2 regions of the Cytobacillus sp. SAFR-174 genome follow, and region 1 is predicted to be linked to the other one. Evidence: predicted binding sites of a transcription regulator. Region 1 holds the regulator's gene; the other holds the start of a gene.
What was found. Region 1 encodes Rex, which represses fermentation and respiration genes when NADH is low (regulators of the CRP and FNR family bind a similar motif). Its sites were predicted from a motif close to TTGTGAAATATTTCACAA; they were not measured.

Region 1 (10,168 bases):
ATTTGGGTGCAGGGAAAACGACCTTCACCAAGGGTCTGGCCAAAGGGCTTAATATAACACGTAATGTAAATAGCCCTACTTTTACGATTATTAAAGAATACCACGGAAGATTGCCCCTTTATCATATGGATGTATATAGAGTTGAAGATTCCTTTGAGGATTTGGGGTTTGATGAATATTTTGATGGCAATGGGGTCACAGTTGTAGAATGGGCTCATCTTGTTAAAGAACAGCTGCCCGAAGAGTTACTGACGATTTATTTATATCTTGATGATCATGACTCAAGAAGGCTTGTCCTGGAACCTCAGGGCAGAAGATATGAGGAATTGTGTAAGGAGATTATGTCATGAAGGTTTTGGCCATAGATACATCCAATTACCCTCTGGGAGTAGCTCTTCTGGATGGCGATCAGGTTATAGGCGAATATATTACAAATGTAAAAAAGAATCATTCTGTCCGGGTTATGCCGGCTATTGATATTTTAATGAAAGATTGCGGTGTTAAGCCAGCTGAATTAGATAAAATTGTTGTGGCGAAAGGACCTGGTTCGTATACAGGAGTGCGTATCGGGGTCACGATTGCAAAAACGCTGGCATGGACTTTAAATAAGCCGCTTATTGGGGTATCAAGTCTTGAAGTTTATGCAGCCTCGGCTGGCAGATACTTTAATGGAGTCATTTCTCCCATATTTGATGCACGGAGAGGGCAAATATATACCGGCCTGTATCAGTATAGGGATGGACAGTTAGTATCGGTTGTCAAAGACCAGCTCCTGCTTTCAAAAGATTGGGCAGCCATGCTTTCAGAACAGCAGGAAAACGTTCTTTTCATTGGGAATGATTTGCCCTTACATAAAGATGTATTCGCAGAATTCCTTAATGAGCGGGCAGTGTTTGCTTCATCTGCAGAACATAACCCAAGGCCGGCCGAACTTGCTTTATTAGGACGAGACCGCGAGGCTGAGGATGTCCATTCTTTTGTACCTAATTACATTAGGATTGCGGAAGCTGAAGCTAATTGGATAAAAGCAAACAAGGAAAAAAAGTTATAGATGAGGAAGCGGACGTATGAATAAATCCTTAACTTTCCGTTTGATGAATGAAGAGGATATTGATGATGTTTTGGAGATCGAACACAAATCCTTTGCAACACCCTGGAGCAGGGAGGCCTTTTTTAACGAATTAACACATAATCAGTTTGCTTTGTATGTTGTTTTAGAAGAAGAAGATAAAGTAATAGGATATTGTGGAGCATGGATAGTCGTGGATGAGGCTCATATCACAAATGTTGCGCTGCTCCCTGAATACCGCGGGAGAAAACTTGGAGAAGCTTTGATGAGGCAGCTAATGGAGCTTGCGAGTGAAAAGGGAGCCATTACAATGACTCTGGAAGTAAGGGTATCCAACTTCACGGCTCAGTCCTTATACCGAAAGCTTGGTTTTCAAAACGGAGCCATCAGGAAGAACTACTACACTGATAATCAAGAAGATGCTTTAGTAATGTGGGTGAATTTATAATGAAAAAAGATCAATGGATTATGGGGATTGAAACGAGCTGTGACGAAACGGCTGTAGCCATCATTAAGAATGGACGTGAAATTGCAGCCAATATCGTTGCATCCCAAATTGAAAGCCATAAACGTTTTGGCGGAGTAGTTCCCGAAATAGCTTCCCGTCATCATGTTGAACAGATAACAATCGTACTGGAAGAAGCATTATATAAGGCAGGCATCACATATTCTGATCTTTCAGCAATTGCTGTAACGGAAGGACCTGGCCTTGTAGGTGCGCTTCTGATCGGGGTTAATGCCGCAAAAGCAGTAGCGTTTGCTCACGGCATCCCGCTGGTAGGCGTGCATCATATTGCTGGCCATATTTATGCAAACAGACTGGTGGAAGAAATGGAATTCCCGTTACTTTCCCTGGTAGTCTCTGGCGGACATACAGAACTGGTCTATATGAAGGAGCATGGCCATTTCGAAGTGATTGGCGAGACAAGGGATGATGCTGCAGGCGAGGCATATGATAAAGTTGCCCGGACCTTAAATCTGCCATATCCGGGAGGTCCTCACATTGACAGACTCGCACATGAAGGGAATCCGACTATTCAGCTCCCAAGAGCCTGGCTGGAAGAAGGTTCATACGATTTCAGCTTCAGCGGCTTAAAATCAGCGGTTATCAACACTGTCCACAACGCTGAACAGCGTGGAGAGAAAATAGTACCGGAGGATCTGGCGGCGAGCTTCCAGGATAGTGTTATTGACGTCCTGGTAACGAAAACAGAAAGAGCAGTTGAAGAGTATCAGGTGAAGCAGCTGCTGCTCGCAGGCGGAGTTGCGGCGAATAAAGGTCTTCGGGCTTCTTTGGAAAAGAAGTTTGGAAATAGAGCGGATATAAAGCTTATTATTCCGCCATTATCTTTATGTACAGATAATGCAGCGATGATAGCGGCAGCAGGGAGTGTCCTGTTTGATAAAGGACAATTCGCCGGTCTGGATTTAAATGCAAATCCCGGTTTGGACATTACTATCCACAATAATAAATAATTTAGGAAAAAGTCCCCGACAGTACAGGGGACTTTTTCTGTGGATAATATCGTTTGTTTCAGAATTTTATGTTGATAATGTGGATAAAATCAATTTAAATTGTGGATAATGTGGAAAAGTCTGTGGAGAGTACGTATAACTGTGTTTTTCTTGTGATTATCTCTGTGGATAATAAAAAAGACTGGCAGTGACTATTCTACCAGTCTAAAAGTTATGAATATTTCTTTAATCCTCTTCAGCTAAAAGCGTCCATTCTTCCATCAATTCTTCCAGCTTTGCTTTTGCTTCATCCGTCTCATTCGTAATTTCCATCACCTTTTCATGGTCCTGATAAACATTCGGATCACAGAGAAGCTGATCATTAGCATCTATTACTGTTTCTAAGGCTTCTATTTGTTCTTCAATTTCTTCCATTCTTCTTTTCCGCTGACGTTCGAGCTTTTTAGCTTCTTTATCCAGCTGATAATTATTTTTATCCTGCTTAACAGGCTGCGATGCGGTGGTGTCAACTTGCTCATTAAGTGCAAGCAATTCCTCCTGCTCCTGCTTTTTTTCTACATAATAATCATAATCGCCAAGATATTCTGTTGCCCCGCTTCCAGAAAGTTCAACTACTTTTGTTGTAATTCTGTTGATAAAATAGCGGTCATGAGAGACGAAGAGAATGGTACCGGGATAATCGATCAATGCATTTTCAAGAATTTCCTTGCTGTCCAGGTCCAAGTGGTTTGTAGGCTCGTCCAGGATTAAGAAATTGGATTTCTGCATCATAAGCTTTGCAAGTGCGAGCCGGGCCTTTTCACCGCCGCTCAGTGTTGAAACGGTTTTAAGAACATCATCACCGGAGAAGAGAAAGTTCCCAAGTATGGTCCTGATCTCTTTTTCCGGTTTCAGCGGGTATTCATCCCATAATTCGTTCAGGACTCTTTTGTTGCTTGTGAGCTCTGCCTGTTCCTGGTCATAGTAGCCAATTGTCACATTGGAACCGTACTGAATCTCCCCTGCAAAAGAAGGGATTTTTTTAATGATGGTTTTAAGCAATGTGGATTTGCCGATTCCATTTGGTCCTACAAGTGCAATGCTGTCGCCTCTTGCCAGCCGCATTGAAATATTTTCGCTCACTTTTTCATCGTAGCCTATAGCTAAAGAATGTATATTTAAAACCTCATTGCCCGACTGCCGCTCGATGTCAAACCCAAAAGAAGCTGATTTCTCGTCTCCTAGAGGCCTGTCCATAACATCCATTCTGGCCAGCTGCTTTCTGCGGCTTTGTGCCCTTTTGGTTGTGGAGGCCCGGGCGAGGTTTCGCTGAATGAAGTCCTGCAGCTTAGCGATTTCTTCCTGCTGTTTCTCGAATTGCTTCATTTCTTTTTCAAAATTAGCCGCTTTTTGATCCAAATAGGAACTATAGTTTCCGGGGTACTTTCTTATTTGGTGGCGGGAAATCTCGTAAACCTGGGAAACGACCTTATCAAGGAAGTACCGGTCATGTGATACGATTAGAATAGCACCGCTGTATCCCTGCAGGTATTGTTCGAGCCAAGATAATGTTTCAATATCAAGGTGGTTGGTAGGCTCATCCAGAATTAAAATATCAGGCTTTGTGAGCAGAAGTTTACCAAGGGCCAGCCTTGTTCGCTGTCCGCCGCTCAATGACGAAATTTTAGTATCATAGCCTAATGAGCTGAAATTGAGTCCATGGAGAATGGAGCGGATATCTGCTTCATATTGATAGCCGCCATTTTCTTTGAAATCAACCTGAAGTTTGTCGTAATCTTTCAATACGCGTTCGTAGGCATCAGAATTATTAAGGATATCAGGATTTGCCATTTGCTCTTCAAGGCTGCGGAGCTGTTTTTCCTGCTTCTGCAAATGACTGAAAACAGTCAGCATTTCATCCCAAATGGATAATTCCGATTCCAGGCCGGTATTTTGTGCAAGATATCCAATGGTTACTTCCTTTGGCTTTATAATCTCACCGGAATCATATGCCATGTGTCCGGCAATTATTTTTAAAAGGGTGGATTTTCCTGCTCCATTGCGCCCTACAAGGGCAATCCGGTCCCTGGTTTGTACTTCAAGCTTTATATTCGTTAAAATGGGATCAGCGCCAAAACTTTTTGCCAGCTGATTGACTTGTAATAGTATCATGTTCTTTCACCTCGGGTATAGAGTAAGTGTAACTCATTCATATATGTTCGGCAATAAAGGAGACAGGACTATAAGCACGCATGAAGGGCATTAAATCATAAAAAAAGGTAAATAAATATGTGAAGAACCTTACAAAGCACATACAAAGTAACGGAAAAATAGTGTATGATTTTGAAGAGAGGTGTTTTTAATGGCGGATTTTACTCATTTTAATCAAGAGGGCAGGGCAAAAATGGTGGATGTCAGCGATAAGCCTGAGACGTCAAGGACGGCCATCGCTCAGTCAAGTATTACGGTGAATCAGGAGATATACGAGAAGATCACTTCCAACTCCATGAAAAAAGGGGATGTACTCGCTGTTGCACAAACTGCAGGCATTATGGCGAGCAAGAAAACTTGGGACATTATTCCGATGTGCCATCCGCTGCCGCTAAAGGGTGTGGACATTTCATTTTCATGGAAAGCAGAAGAGGAAGAGTACGTCCTCATCATTACGGCTTCTGTTAAAACAAAAGGAAATACGGGTGTGGAAATGGAAGCGTTAACAGCTGCTTCTGTCTGTGCGCTGACCGTTTATGATATGTGCAAGGCTGTAGATAAAGGAATGGTAATTGGGCCAACCTTTTTAATAGAGAAAACTGGAGGCAAAAACGGAGATTTTAAACGAAATTAATTCATCATAAGAAATGGGGATGGACGAATGGCCAATGAACCAATTAAGATACCGCAGGCAACAGCTAAACGGCTGCCTTTATATTACCGCTTCCTAAAGAACCTTCATTCCTCCGGCAAACAAAGAGTCTCATCAGCAGAATTGAGTGAGGCGGTTAAAGTGGATTCTGCCACGATTCGCCGTGACTTTTCGTACTTCGGTGCGTTGGGGAAAAAGGGATATGGTTATAATGTGAACTACCTGCTGGGCTTCTTTCGGAAGACTCTTGACCAGGACGAGCTTACGAAAGTTGCTTTGGTTGGGGTAGGGAATTTAGGAACGGCCTTTCTTAACTATAATTTTCTTAAAAATAATAATACAAAAATAGAAGTGGCATTTGATGTGGATGAGAGTAAGGTTGGCACGAAAATCGGTGATGTGCCGGTCCATCATATGGATGACCTTGAAGAAGTGATTGTTAAAAATAATATTCAGGTGGCGATTCTAACAGTGCCTGCACCGCCTGCCCAGACGATTACCGATCGGATGGTGAATGCGAAAATAAAAGGAATCCTTAACTTTACACCTGCGAGGCTCACTGTACCGTCCTCGATTCGGATTCACCATATCGATCTGGCAGTGGAATTGCAGTCACTGGTTTATTTTCTGAAAAATTATCCTGAAGAAGTGTAAAAAAAAATGAGCCTATTGCGGGCTCATTTTTTCGTTTTAAAATGCTGACCAATCAAGCGGAGACCGGTGCCAAAATCAAATGTGGCAATTAGCATCAGAAAATAAGTAAAGAATCCCCAGCTTTCTTCCCGCTGGGTATTCTGGATGGCTATAAAGGTGAAAAGGCATCCGAGAAGGATGTAAATAAAGCCTGAAAACAAAGGTGTACTTCTCATGATAATCCCCCAGTAATTTTAAAACTCCACAGCATTTCGCTATGCTAGAAAAAGCTGATAAAGCTCTGCATGTTTTCCATTTCCTTTAACCACTTTTGCATATTATCCTGATTCAGCTGGACAACCGCAACAAAGGTGTTCATCGCCACATGGGCAAAAATCGGCACGATGATCCGCTTTGTCTTGACATATAAGAAGGCAAAGGTGAATCCCATTGCTGAGTATAACAGTACATGTTCAGGCTCAAAATGGGCAAGTGCAAAAATGACCGAGCTGATCAGGGCCGAAAGGAAGAAGTTGAAGCGCTTGTGAAGAGAGCCGAAAATAACTTTTCTAAAGACGATCTCCTCAAGGATGGGCCCGATGACGGAACTGATTAAAATGACGATTGGCGATGCTTCAATTATCCGGATAATCTGCTGTGTATTTTCAGATCCCATTTCAATGCCGATCAGGTTTTCGATGCTTGCAGCAGTAGCTTGAGCGATCAGGGCCAAAAATATGCCTCCAATAGCCCAGCCCACTGAGCCTGCTATAGAAGAGGCATCCCTATCCAGTCCCCGTTTCATTTCTTTCCTTAGTAATAGAAGTGTAATGATCAGCGTTATCGTGAAACTGATCACGAGCCAATAGGCAACAGCCAGAATCTGCATATTCTCCGGATTCTGTCCCAGGGCATCGGCAGCTAATAAAACGAGCGGAACGCCAAATAAGCTTGAAAGCTGCATGGCAATATAGGCGATTAATATAATCCAGTATTCCTTTTTCAAAATGTTTTACTCCTTAATCTGAGTGTTGGAAAACAAGTCCTAAAGTCATTGTACTCTTTATAAGGAGCGGGTTTCAAATATCAGCACACCCAAGCAGGAAAATACTATGGTAAAGATGACTTGTGTCGAAATATAGCGTGCATGCGCGAATGAATTTTTTTATAAAAAATTTAAGCTTCACCCTTGCAAATAGAAATGAGATTCATTAATATAATAATTGTGTTAGCACTCAAATAGAGAGAGTGCTAATAAATAAAAATATTTACATATTATTTGAGGAGGTTGTTTCACTTGTTAAAGCCACTAGGTGATCGAATCATTATCGAGCTTGTTGAAACTGAAGAAAAAACTGCAAGCGGCATCGTACTGCCGGACACTGCTAAAGAGAAGCCTCAAGAAGGCAAAGTTGTAGCTGTGGGAACTGGCCGCGTTCTTGAAAATGGTGAGCGTGTTGCACTTGAAGTTGCTGACGGCGACCGTATCATCTTCTCAAAATATGCTGGTACTGAAGTGAAGTATGAAGGCAAAGAATATTTAATTTTACGTGAAAATGACATTCTTGCTGTAATTGGCTAAGCGCCGATCAGACGAAGATTATTAAAAGATAAAGCTAAAATTTTTGAGGAGGTTTTTATCAATGGCTAAAGAGATTAAATTTAGTGAAGAAGCCCGCCGCGCGATGCTTCGCGGTGTAGATTCCCTTGCAAATGCGGTAAAAGTAACTCTTGGACCTAAAGGACGCAACGTGGTTCTTGAGAAGAAATTCGGTTCTCCATTAATCACTAATGATGGTGTGACAATCGCAAAGGAAATCGAACTTGAAGATGCTTTTGAAAACATGGGTGCGAAGCTTGTTGCTGAAGTAGCAAGCAAAACAAACGATGTTGCCGGTGACGGTACAACAACTGCAACTGTTCTTGCTCAGGCAATGATCCGTGAAGGCCTTAAGAACGTAACTGCAGGCGCTAACCCAATGGGCATCCGCAAAGGAATTGAAAAAGCGGTTTCTACCGCTGTTGAAGAGTTAAAAGCTATTTCAAAACCTATCGAAAACAAAGAATCCATCGCACAGGTTGCTGCGATTTCTGCTGCTGACAATGAAGTTGGCCAGCTGATCGCTGAAGCAATGGAGCGCGTTGGCAACGACGGTGTTATCACAATCGAAGAATCTAAAGGATTCACAACTGAGCTTGATGTAGTAGAAGGTATGCAATTCGACCGCGGATATGCTTCTCCATACATGGTGACAGATTCTGATAAGATGGAAGCGGTTCTTGAAAACCCTTATATCTTAATCACTGATAAGAAGATCACAAGCATCCAGGAAATCCTTCCTGTACTTGAGCAGGTTGTACAGCAAGGCAAGCCATTATTGCTTGTAGCTGAAGATGTTGAAGGTGAAGCACTTGCTACACTAGTAGTAAATAAGCTTCGCGGAACATTCAATGCAGTAGCGGTTAAAGCTCCTGGCTTCGGTGACCGCCGTAAAGCTATGCTTGAAGATATCGCGATCCTGACTGGCGGTGAAGTAATCACTGAAGAGTTAGGCCGTGACCTTAAATCTGCTACAATCGATTCTTTAGGACGCGCTTCTAAAGTGGTTGTTTCTAAAGAAAACACGACGATCGTTGAAGGTGCTGGAGACAGCGCGCAAATCGGCGGCCGTGTGAACCAGATCCGCACTCAAATGGAAGAAACAACTTCTGAATTTGACCGCGAAAAATTACAAGAGCGCCTTGCTAAGCTAGCTGGCGGTGTGGCAGTGGTTAAAGTTGGTGCTGCTACTGAAACTGAATTGAAAGAGCGCAAGCTACGCATCGAAGACGCCCTTAACTCTACACGTGCAGCTGTAGAAGAAGGAATTGTTTCCGGTGGTGGTGTTGCCCTTCTAAACGTATACAACAAAGTGGCTTCTATCCAGGCTGAAGGCGATGAAGCAACAGGTATCAACATCGTACTTCGTGCGATGGAAGAGCCTGTACGCACAATTGCTCACAATGCTGGCCTTGAAGGTTCAGTTATTGTTGACCGCTTAAAGCGCGAAGCAGTTGGAACAGGCTTCAACGCAGCTACTGGCGAGTGGGTAAACATGATCGAAGCTGGTATCGTTGACCCAACTAAAGTAACTCGTTCAGCTCTTCAAAACGCTGGATCAGTTGCAGCTATGTTCTTAACAACTGAAGCAGTTGTTGCTGACAAGCCGGAAGAAAATGCTGGCCCTGCAATGCCTGACATGGGCGGCATGGGTGGAATGGGCGGCATGATGTAATCATTGCCCATAAACGTTGATATACCAAGGATTGAGGGCTACAGAGGTAGCCTTCAATCAGTAAAAAATCACATTTCGTTCACATTATCTGCGATTTTGTGATATGAAGAATGTTGCTGAAATGGTCTTTTAATCCTTTCGGCAGCATTCTTTTTCTTTTTTCTGTAACATGTGTATGCGAAAGAGATTTGGAGTGGCATGCTTCTCAATAGAAGTCTTCTTAATATCCTTTACATTCGAACGATAGTGTTCTTTTGAATAAATCAGTTTGCTTTCTCTTTGCAGAAAATGAAATTGGCATCGTGATAATCTGGATTCATAAGTCGGTTTGCTAACTTATTCTTGTTCTGCTTTAAGTGTTGGTGGTGGATACTATGTTAATCGAGATACTAAGCTTAAGTAGTAAACACCGAACAAAACAAAGTTAAGAGCAGCTCAGTGTATTAATAATCCATATGGCTCTCAAAGCTACTCTTCAAACATAGGTGAAAGTTGGAATGTTACTTATGATGACTGGTGGTATGGGAAAACACTATATGAAATTAAACTTGTGGAAACAATAACAGATTCACATAAAACAGCAGAGATAGTTAAAGCTACATCAGGGGTTAGGGTGAGGAACTTCGAACCTGGACCGGGGGCAGACACAAAAACAGAAGAATGGGTAGTTTTACTTCTTGACGAAAATGATAATGACCCATTAATTATCTGGCAAATAAGAAATGAACAAACGATCTGGTTTAAAACAAAATAGAAATAAACTGAAAATGCCCTTCTCACTCGAGAGGGGCATTTTTATCGAAAATTACTTGAATATCCTTTACATTGACAAGTTCAATTTGCTTTGTGTCAAGGTCTCTAATCTCTCAATAA
Region 2 (10,168 bases), on a different contig from region 1:
ATTGGAAGAGTTTTAGGATAAAAATAAGCCTTCCTTCTGAAAACATCCCTGAAAACGGAACAGTGGTCTTGCATTTATTTGAAAAAAATGTAAACGGAGATATCATAAACTCCTTTCCTGTTATCCTGGAAAGCAGTTAAAAAGAGCTGGCAGCCATTGAGGCCGCCAGCTTTTTTTAGCGATACTGCGAATATTGTTCAAGTTCCTGCTGCATCTCCCGGAGCTGTGCCTGTTCAGCTGCAGTGGAGTTGGCAAATGCAGAACTTAAAGCATTTTTCGCTCGGGAAACAGTTTCTTCGCCTGCAGAATTTTTGGCTATTTCCACATATTTTCTGGCTTCCTGAAATAATCTGTTTCCCATCGCTATATTCCTCCGAGGGACGATTCTTTCACATTTGCTAGTTTTTGGGCTTCCGCCTCAGCATAGGTCATGTGGTACGGGATACGCTCATCATGCTTACTAACAGTATCTGCACCCTGTTGAACGAAGCGTTTTGATTTATTACGTTTACCCATTCGAATCCCCTCCATGAAAGAGTTTGAAGCCGCAATTGGGCTGCTTCATCTTTAGTATGCTCTAAAGGAAGCATTTAAAAAGGGGATTTAATGGTTTCAAATTAATTATTCTTGGTCAGCTGCTTAAAGAGCTTTAAGATTTAATAAGTCATTTAGATAAATGCCGATTCCATCTTCCTCATTGGTTAATGTGACCTCTTTGGCAATATTTTTCACCTGGTCGATCGCATTGCCCATGGCAATCCCGTAGCCTGCAAATTCAAGCATTTCGAGATCATTGTCCTCATCGCCAAAAGCAATGATCCGCTCGGGCGGTATTTGGAAATAATCGGCTGCTTTTTTGAGGCCAACAGCTTTATTAAGTCCCGTTTTCACGATTTCAATGACATGCCAGGGAGCCGCCCATCTGCGGTGGTCAATTACTTCTGCATGGACTTCGGAAAGATGATTTCTGATGGATTTTACATGCTCCTCATCAGTATGTATGAGCATGCTTGTCGGATTATCTTTTAAGTAACTGCGCAAATCTCCGGTCGTAATATTCGGATCGCCAAAACCGAAGATGTCGAGAAGCTTCTCATCATGATAGTGCAAATAAACATCATCAATAACTTCTGCCACGATATTATGAATAGTATAGCTATTAACGGCTTCGACAATTTCCTTTGCCACGTTCATTTGCAGTGGTGTGTGGTAAACACCCCAATTATGGTCTTTAGGATGATGTATGTATGCACCATTGAAATTGACAATCGGCGTAGTCAAATCCATTTCACGATAGTAAATTTCACTCGAGCGAAATGGCCTTCCAGTGGCAATCATTACTTCATGCCCTTGTTCACGTGCCTTTTGAATAATCATTTTAGTTTTAGCAGAGATGGTTTTGTCATCTTTTAATAATGTGCCATCAAGGTCCAGTGCAATTAAATGTTTTTCAGCCATAAGATCTCCTTCTAAGCGCTCAGCACTTTTATAATAATAATGTAATTGCAGCCAGCGGACTGCAGCGCATTGCTTATATTGAAGTATGCCCCGCTTTTGTTCTAAGTGTAAAGGTTTTGGAAAAGAAAAGTCCACATGTTAAACTGAAAATATAGAAAGAATTTACATAAAGACAAGAGCTTAAGCTTTTACAAAATCATTTTATACATATATGTTATCAATATTATTATAATTTTGTAAAAAAGTTCATCTTGGTACAACAGGTTTAGGAGGAAAAATTGTGGTTGTTATTGAACATAAGCTAATCAGAGAAATTCCTGTTCTTGAACTTGCCAGACAGGAAATAAAAGGGGAACCCCTGCCTTTTATCATTTTTGTTCATGGTTTTACAAGTGCCAAAGAACATAATCTGCATTATGCCTATCTCCTTGCAGAAAAGGGGTTTAGGGTAGTGCTGGCGGACACCTTATTTCATGGGGAAAGATCAGAGGGCTTATCAGGCAGCGATTTAAACTTCAAGCTTTGGGATATTGTTCTGAATACCATTGCGGAATTGAACATAATCAGGAATGTCTATGAGGATTGGGACCTGATTGATGAGGGAAGAATAGGACTTGTGGGCACCTCCATGGGGGGAATAGTCACTTTGGGCGCCCTGACACAGTATGAATGGGTCAAAACTGCAGTTAGCCTTATGGGTATGCCGTATTATGAAAAGTTTGCTCAGCTTCAGCTCGATGAACTGAAGAAAAATAATATTAAGGTTCCGCTCACAAATGAAGAACTGGCAGATCTTCTGAGAATCCTTAGGGAGCGGGATCTGAGCCTTCAGCCAGAAAAGCTTGGCGGAAGGCCGCTCATGTTCTGGCATGGTAAAAAGGACCCGGTTGTTCCTTATTCCTATACATACCAATTTTATGAGACCATTCAGCCCCTGTATAGTGACTCACCTGAAAACCTCCTGTTTATATCAGATGAACAGGCGGGGCATAAAGTCAGCAGGGAGGGGCTGCTTGAAACAGTTAAATGGTTTGAGGAACATTTATAACCTGTATTTTTTCATTTCATTTAAATTTTTGTTAAGATAAAGATAGTAAATAATGAAGGAGTGCTGCAGATATGGATCAGGATTTAAAAGACAGCATTATGGGTGCACTGGAGCTTGTAGTAGACCCTGAGCTGGGGATAGACATTGTAAACTTAGGCTTGGTATATGATGTGAAAATGGAAGAAGAAGGGAAAGCTATAGTTGATATGACTCTTACTTCCATGGGCTGTCCCTTGGCAGGCACAATTGTTGAACAAGTAAAGTCAGCGCTGGCAGATATCCCTGAAGTAAAAGACACTGAAGTGAATATTGTCTGGAACCCGCCTTGGTCCAAGGACAAAATGTCCCGCTATGCAAAAATTGCACTTGGCGTACGGTAAAATTTAAGCTCAAAACAGCAGGAGTATCTCCTGCTGTTTTTTTTGTGCCCTTGTGAGGTAGTTCACTTATTTCACATGCCGATTATCCTATAATAACAATGGAAAGACAAAATATGGTTTGCTTTGCGTTGACAAATGGCCGGGAGTCAGGCCATCAAGGAGGCATTTCTAATGGGATTTGATAGGGATTTTAATAAAGACCCTTTTATTGTGATATGGGAATTAACAAGGGCATGCCAGCTAAAATGTCTGCATTGCCGTGCGGAAGCACAGTACAGGAGAGATCCGAGAGAACTTTCCTTTGAAGAAGGGAAGGCCCTGATTGACCAAATCAGGGAAATGAATAACCCTATGCTTGTGTTTACGGGTGGAGATCCATTAATGAGGCAGGATGTATTCGACATTGCCGAATATGCGGTAAAAAAGGGCGTTCGTGTTTCCATGACGCCCAGTGCGACACCAAATGTAACAAAAGAAGCTATTGAAAAAGCCAAACAGGTCGGCTTAGCTCGATGGGCGTTCAGTCTTGATGGCCCAAATGCAGAAATTCACGACCACTTTAGAGGGACTTCCGGTTCCTTCGATTTAACGATTGAAAGGATTAAATATCTGCACGAGCTTGAAATTCCAGTCCAGATTAATACAGTGATCTCGCGCTATAATATCGATTACCTGGAGGAGATGGCCAAGGTTGTAGAAGAACTCAAATGTGTTCTATGGAGTGTGTTTTTCCTCGTCCCAACAGGGAGAGGGCAGGAAAAAGATATGATCTCACCGGTTGAGCATGAGAAGGTATTTACATGGCTGTATAACTTAAGCAAAAAGGTTTCCTTCGATATTAAGACAACAGCTGCCCAGCATTATCGCCGAGTAGTCATTCAGCAAAAAATGAAGGAAGCAAAAGCTCAAAATGAAGATATTCAATATCTCGATGCACTTACACAGCAGGGGCTGACGGGTTCTATAGATGGTTTAGGCAGGGCGCCTAAAGGAGTAAATGACGGAAACGGGTTTGTTTTCATTTCACACATTGGGGACGTTTATCCAAGCGGGCTTTTGCCTGTTAAAGCAGGAAATGTAAGGGAACAGCCCCTCGCTGAAATATACAGGGAATCGCCCATTTTTAAAGATCTCAGAAATCCTGATAAATACAAAGGGAAATGCGGTCAATGTGAATTCCGGTATGTGTGCGGAGGATCAAGGTCACGTGCATTTGCCATGACAGGGGATTATATGGAGAGCGAACCGTTTTGTGTATATATTCCTAAGGCACTTAGAAAGAAAGCAGCAAAAGCATAAAGGAATAAGGAGTGCATCATGACTGCACTCCTATTCAATGCTGCAGTATACGGCAGGGCAATTTTCACAGCCTATTTCATTTTTTAAATACTGAAGATCTTTAACTGTAATTTTTCCATTCATAATTGAAATAATTCCTTCCTTCTTCAGTTCGCCGAGTATCCGGTTGGTACTCTCTCTGGAGGTGCCGCAAAAATTTCCAAGTTCCTGATTCGTAAGTGGCAGATCAATGAGTATGCCGCCATTCACCTTTACGCCATAGCTGTTAGTCATTCTGATAAGAGTTGAATACAGGGCACCTTTTTTTCCATTAAGCACAAGGTCTCTGAATTTGGTCTGTGTATTGCGGAAATGGTCGCTCATCCATTTCATAAATTCATAGGCCAGAGTACTATTTTTAAAAATCTCCTTTTCCAGGACATCTTTTTTTATCACAGCTACCTCACCAGCTTCAAGAACTAAAGCATTCAATAAATATTTTGGGTCACTGGTAAATAAGGTCAGCTCACCAATGATTTCATTTTCTCCGCATAACCTGAAGGTGAGTTCCCTGCCATCTGCTGTTATCTTACTGATTTGAATCTTGCCGGAAAGGATGATATATAGCTCATCAGCATCCATGCCTTCCTGAAAAATATAAGCCCCTTTCTGTGTTTTCATATGCCGGTCAGCGAAATGAAGAAGCTCTTTAATCTCAATGGAATGTGTCTGTTTAATGGCTGTATGAGCCATGGTAATCCTCCTTCATAAAACAGCTGTCTTTTCTCACAATAATATCATTTGTATAGTGAAAACATTGCCGGCTTTTGTGTCTTTATTGTGGCATTTTCTATAGAAATGGTCGCTCTTAACTTATAAACAGCAATTCCCTATTAACATTGCAGCGATTGTATGTTCTAATAGTAAAAGCCCTTAATTTGAGATACTGGGTTATTTCTGTTATTTTAAGGGAAAGGCTAAAATATACATCTGTATAGAAAGCTTAATAAAGTCACTCTTTAAATGGAGTTGAACGAAATGGCTAAAACGATTATTAAAGATAAATTGAATAGACCTTTAAGAGACCTGCGCATTTCTGTCATTGACCGCTGTAATTTCCGCTGCCAATATTGCATGCCGGCAGAAATCTTCGGTCCTGATTTTGCTTTTCTTCCAAAAAGCGAGCTGCTCAGCTATGAAGAAATTGAAAGGCTGGCTAAAATTTTCATAAGCCTTGGAGTGGAGAAGATCAGGTTAACAGGCGGGGAGCCCCTTATGAGAAAGGACATGCCTAAACTTGTCAAAATGCTTTCAGATATTGAGGGATTAAAAGATATTGGACTAACCACCAACGGCGTATTGCTTCCCAAACATGCGAAGGACTTAAAGGAAGCAGGACTGCTGAGGGTTAACATCAGTCTTGACAGTCTGGATGATGAGCTTTTCGGACAAATCAACGGACGCAATGTGGGTGTCAAACCAGTCATTAAAGGGATTGAAGCAGCAAAAGAAGCAGGACTTGGGGTGAAGATCAATATGGTCGTCAAAAAAGGCCTGAATGATTCTGAAATTGTCCCTATGGCTAAGTTCTGTAAAGATAACGGCTTACAGCTGCGCTTTATTGAATACATGGATGTCGGCAGCACGAACGGCTGGAAAATGGATGAGGTAGTAACTAAAAAAGAGATTTATGAGCTCTTAAAGGAACACTATTTATTAGAGCCGGTAGATCCGGATTATTTCGGAGAGGTGGCTAAGCGGTACCGCTATAAAGGCACCGATGTAGATGTTGGGTTTATTACATCTGTTTCTGAATCCTTCTGTTCAAGCTGCACTCGTTCAAGATTGTCAGCAAACGGCCAAATTTTCACATGCCTATTTAATGGTGAAGGGCACGATTTAAAGGAATTTATGAGAAAAGGCGCTACTGACGAAGAAATTACCGATCGGATTATTAAGATTTGGAATGGCAGAAAAGACAGGTACTCAGACGAACGGACAGAAGAAACCGCTGCAAACAGGAAAAAGATTGAAATGTCCTATATTGGGGGATGAAAAAGCATGCTTTGCTGTGTCATGAGAAATAGGCACAGCGGGCAGGCTTTTATTTTTGCCGTTTGAATGCACAAAAAATCTGCAGCCGATATTGGCTGCAGATAATGAGTGTTTAAATATATCGAGGAAAAAGAATATTATTTTCCAGGTGAACATGCATAAACGTTTGGCTTTCCAAATCTTCAAGCCGCTTATATACAAGACGGTAAGAACCGCATGCATCAGCTGGAGGAGTAAAATCAGCTGTAATTTCCCTCAATTCCTTTAAGATTGAACCTGCATGATCATGCTCCTTCTCAAGCTCCCGGATATAGCTGATGATTTCTTCGCGATTTTCAACTTTAGGATCTTCAAGCTTCAGCAGAAGTGGAAAAACTGACTCTTCTTCTTTGGAAGTATGTTCAAGAAGTTCGTGCTTCAATTCAAAGAATAATTGATGGACTTTAAGAAGCTCCTCATGGCTTTCTCCATGAACTCTTGATACCTTTGTTACATATGGGCTTAATTGTGATAGTTCTTCTTCAAGAGGACGATGATATCGATTAATGACATGTTCAATAATGTCATCTGTTGTACTATCTGTCCAAACCTCTAAATCATCAGTTTGGTTTTCCTTTTGAATTACTTCGTTTAATTCGCTAATCAGGACGTTCATATCCGCTGACTGGTCTGAAACAGCACGCGCAAGCGGAATATTTCCGCCGCAGCAAAAATCAATGCGATGACGTTTAAAAACATCGCTTGTCTTTGGAAATTCATTTACGATATCTTTTACGAGACGATCTTCTGTAATTTGTATAGTCATTGAATTTTCCTCCTTCTATCTTGTGAACTATCTAAAGAATAAACGAATTTCCTTTTTAATTTGGTGATGGGCATCACACTTGCAGGCTTTTTATAAAGTTTTTTGGGTAAAACTCTGCATAGATGAAAACTGAAAGTGTGATAATTGTCATGTTATGGATTTTCATGTACGTTTATAATAATTGAATTAGAAAATACATTAAGAAAAGTACATAGGAGCTGATATCATGCTGGAAAAAAGAACTCCCATTCCTGTTGCTGAAGCCGTAAAAAAAATCATGGCATATCAATTAAACGGAAGTTCGGAATACGTATCTATTAATGAAAGCAGCGGCCGTTTTCTGGCGGAAGATTTAAAAGCGACACATGATGTCCCTCATTTTGATCGATCACCATATGACGGTTTTGCTGTCCGTTCTGCAGATACAAAGGAAGCTTCAATGGAAAATCCCGTCGTATTTGAGGTGGTAGACCACATTGGGGCGGGGCATGTGACTTCTAAAAACATTGGTCCATTCCAGGCTGTTAGGATTATGACGGGGGCGCAAATGCCTCAGGAATGTGATGCTGTTGTAATGCTTGAACTGGCAAAAGCATATGAAGAAGACGGTAAGAATTATATGTCCATAAAGCGATCCTATAAACCGGGAGACAATGTTTCCTTCAAAGGAGAAGATGCAAAAAAAGGAGATTCATTAGTTAAAAAGGGGACAAAGATCAATCCCGGAATTCAGGCCATTCTCGCAACCTTTGGTTATGCAGAAGTGCCTGTTGCCAAAAAGCCTGTTATTGGATTATTTGCAACAGGAACTGAACTATTGGAAGTCCATGAACCGCTGGAGCCGGGGAAAATTAGAAACAGCAATGCTCATATGATTACAGCGCAAATTGAACGGGCCGGCGCGGAAGTTATTTATTATGGAAAGCTTCCTGACGAATTTGATACATGTTTTAATGCTGTGAAAGAAGCATTGAACAATGTGGATATGCTGATCACTACAGGCGGTGTATCTGTGGGCGATTTTGATTATCTGCCGGGCATTTATGAAAAGCTTGAGGCTGAGGTGCTGTTCAATAAAGTTGCCATGAGGCCAGGCAGTGTGACGACTGTTGCCCAGCATGAAGGAAAGCTTCTGTTTGGGCTTTCGGGAAATCCTTCTGCCTGTTATGTCGGGTTTGAACTTTTTACAAGACCAGTCATCCGAAAAATGCTTTTCTCTGAGAAACCGCATTTAAGGAAAGAAACTGCTGAATTGGTGGCAGAATTTCCAAAAGCAAACCCGTTTACACGATTTGTCAGGACGTCTGTTAATTATTTGTCAGGACGACTGGTGGCAGCACCAAGCGGAGTGGATAAATCAAACATTGTGATGAGTCTTGCCGGTGCGAATTCGCTAATGATTCTGCCAGGCGGAACGAGAGGCTATGGCAAGGGTGACACCGTTGAAGTGCTATTGCTTGAGGACCATGAAGGAAGCGAATGGCCATGGTAAAGGAACCTGTTATCTTTCAGGTATCCGGCTATCAAAACAGCGGAAAAACAACGTTAATAAATAAATTAATTTCCGGATTAAAAGAGAAAGGGCTTTCTGTCATTACCATTAAACATCATGGTCATGGCGGCAAACCTGAAACCCCGGAAGGAAAGGATTCCACAAGCCATATTGAATCAGGGGCTGCAGCTTCACTTGTAGAAGGGGGAGGCAGACTGCTACTGCATGCTGAAAAGAAAAGCTGGAGCCTGGAGGAGCAGGTAAGCATTGTGCTGCAGATGCATCCGGACGTGGTGCTAATTGAAGGTCATAAAAAGGCATCATATTCTAAGGTTCTCTTGCTAAAAAGTAATGAAGATATGCATCTTTTGAAGGAATTGACAAATATATGTGCAGTGATCAGCTGGGATGATAACGTAATAAAACTAAACGATGCAAATTTTGAAGCACCGTTTTTCAGCATTGGTGATCCTAAAGGCCCTGATTGGATCGTTGAGTATTTAGTGAGCGAAAGAATGAAATAAAGTGAAACTTCAATCAGTGGGGGGGTTCCTTATCCCCCACTGATTGTTAGTCGCGTTCTAGTGTCGCTAAGATCTCCGCTAGCGCTTCGATCAATCGACACTACGAGCCCGATTGGTTCAACTAAGCCTCTGCCTGCGCGTCGGCAAGTTTCACTGTATCTCACCAATCGGGCCTTTACGGGCAGTTTGACCCCCACTTATCCTCCTTTGATTCCTCTGAGTCTTGAAGTGGGGGTCTTACTGCCCGTTAGACTGCGATAAAGATTAAAGCAGAACAGCCCAATTCTATTTTGGGCTGTTTTTAATATCCTCAAAATTGAACGTTTTGTGGCGTTGTGTGTATCAGTGATAATCTTCACTTTAAATTTACCGGGAAGATTATATATTATAGGCAGAAAGCAGCGGGGAGGTATTATAGATGAAGTTATTTATGCCAAAACAGCATGGTGCCTGGGCAATGCTGATTCTGCCATTTTGGCTCGGAGCAGCTGCATCTGATATTATTTGGTCTCATATCCCGTTTTTTTTAGGATGGATATTGCTATATCTGGCCACTTATCCGGGCCTTTTGCTGTTTAAAAGAAAAAGAATGCCTTTATATTCTAAATGGACAGCCATTTATCTGGTCCCGGCTATTTTACTCCTTTTAGTTCCTTTACTGGAAAGACCATCGATTATCATTTTCGGACTTCTTATGCTTCCTTTTTTTATTATTAATGCGTTCTATTCTTCCAAAAACAGAGATAGAGCATTGGGCAACGACTTTAGTGCCATTTGTGCATTTTCAATAGCAGGCCTTGCGAGCAGCTACTTGCCGCATGGGGAAATTTCACCGATGGCCTGGACAGTGTTTGCAGCATCTATATTATTTTTTGCAGGAAGCACCTTCTATGTAAAATCAATGATCAGGGAAAAGAAAAATGGTTCTTTTAAATGGGTATCATGGATCTTTCATACTGCGGTACCGATACTTTGGCTGCTGGCGGGCGGATGGATTGTATCTGCTGCGTTTCTTCCAAGCCTTTTCAGGTCCATTGCATTTTATGGGAAGTCATTCACACCTAAAAAAATTGGCGTTTATGAAATTGCTAATGCCTCGATATTCTTCTTAATGTTATTACTTGCCAT

Region 2: ACTHRG_RS08660 (TIGR04053 family radical SAM/SPASM domain-containing protein) is a predicted target of Rex. The motif match lies at 2,937-2,954, and genes of this name have one in related genera.

The regions. Positions count from the first base shown of each region.
Region 1 covers NZ_JBQCMZ010000025.1:716-10,883, forward strand. The annotation lists gene tsaE (tRNA (adenosine(37)-N6)-threonylcarbamoyltransferase complex ATPase subunit type 1 TsaE) at 1-350, shown strand, start outside; gene tsaB (tRNA (adenosine(37)-N6)-threonylcarbamoyltransferase complex dimerization subunit type 1 TsaB) at 347-1,051, shown strand; gene rimI (ribosomal protein S18-alanine N-acetyltransferase) at 1,068-1,517, shown strand; gene tsaD (tRNA (adenosine(37)-N6)-threonylcarbamoyltransferase complex transferase subunit TsaD) at 1,517-2,545, shown strand; gene ACTHRG_RS20210 (ABC transporter ATP-binding protein) at 2,771-4,696, opposite strand; gene moaC (cyclic pyranopterin monophosphate synthase MoaC) at 4,887-5,369, shown strand; gene ACTHRG_RS20220 (redox-sensing transcriptional repressor Rex) at 5,397-6,041, shown strand; gene ACTHRG_RS20225 (YdiK family protein) at 6,065-6,256, opposite strand; gene ACTHRG_RS20230 (CPBP family intramembrane glutamic endopeptidase) at 6,301-7,026, opposite strand; gene groES (co-chaperone GroES) at 7,318-7,602, shown strand; gene groL (chaperonin GroEL) at 7,664-9,295, shown strand; gene ACTHRG_RS20245 (hypothetical protein) at 9,846-10,049, shown strand.
Region 2 covers NZ_JBQCMZ010000006.1:128,131-138,298, reverse strand. The annotation lists gene ACTHRG_RS08690 (BsuPI-related putative proteinase inhibitor) at 1-140, shown strand, start outside; gene ACTHRG_RS08685 (DUF3813 domain-containing protein) at 176-361, opposite strand; gene ACTHRG_RS08680 (hypothetical protein) at 364-516, opposite strand; gene ACTHRG_RS08675 (Cof-type HAD-IIB family hydrolase) at 640-1,458, opposite strand; gene ACTHRG_RS08670 (alpha/beta fold hydrolase) at 1,739-2,506, shown strand; gene ACTHRG_RS08665 (metal-sulfur cluster assembly factor) at 2,578-2,886, shown strand; gene ACTHRG_RS08660 (TIGR04053 family radical SAM/SPASM domain-containing protein) at 3,058-4,185, shown strand; gene ACTHRG_RS08655 (Crp/Fnr family transcriptional regulator) at 4,216-4,917, opposite strand; gene moaA (GTP 3',8-cyclase MoaA) at 5,203-6,219, shown strand; gene ric (iron-sulfur cluster repair di-iron protein) at 6,332-7,024, opposite strand; gene ACTHRG_RS08640 (molybdopterin molybdotransferase MoeA) at 7,251-8,516, shown strand; gene mobB (molybdopterin-guanine dinucleotide biosynthesis protein B) at 8,510-9,040, shown strand; gene ACTHRG_RS08630 (YwiC-like family protein) at 9,459-10,168, shown strand, end outside.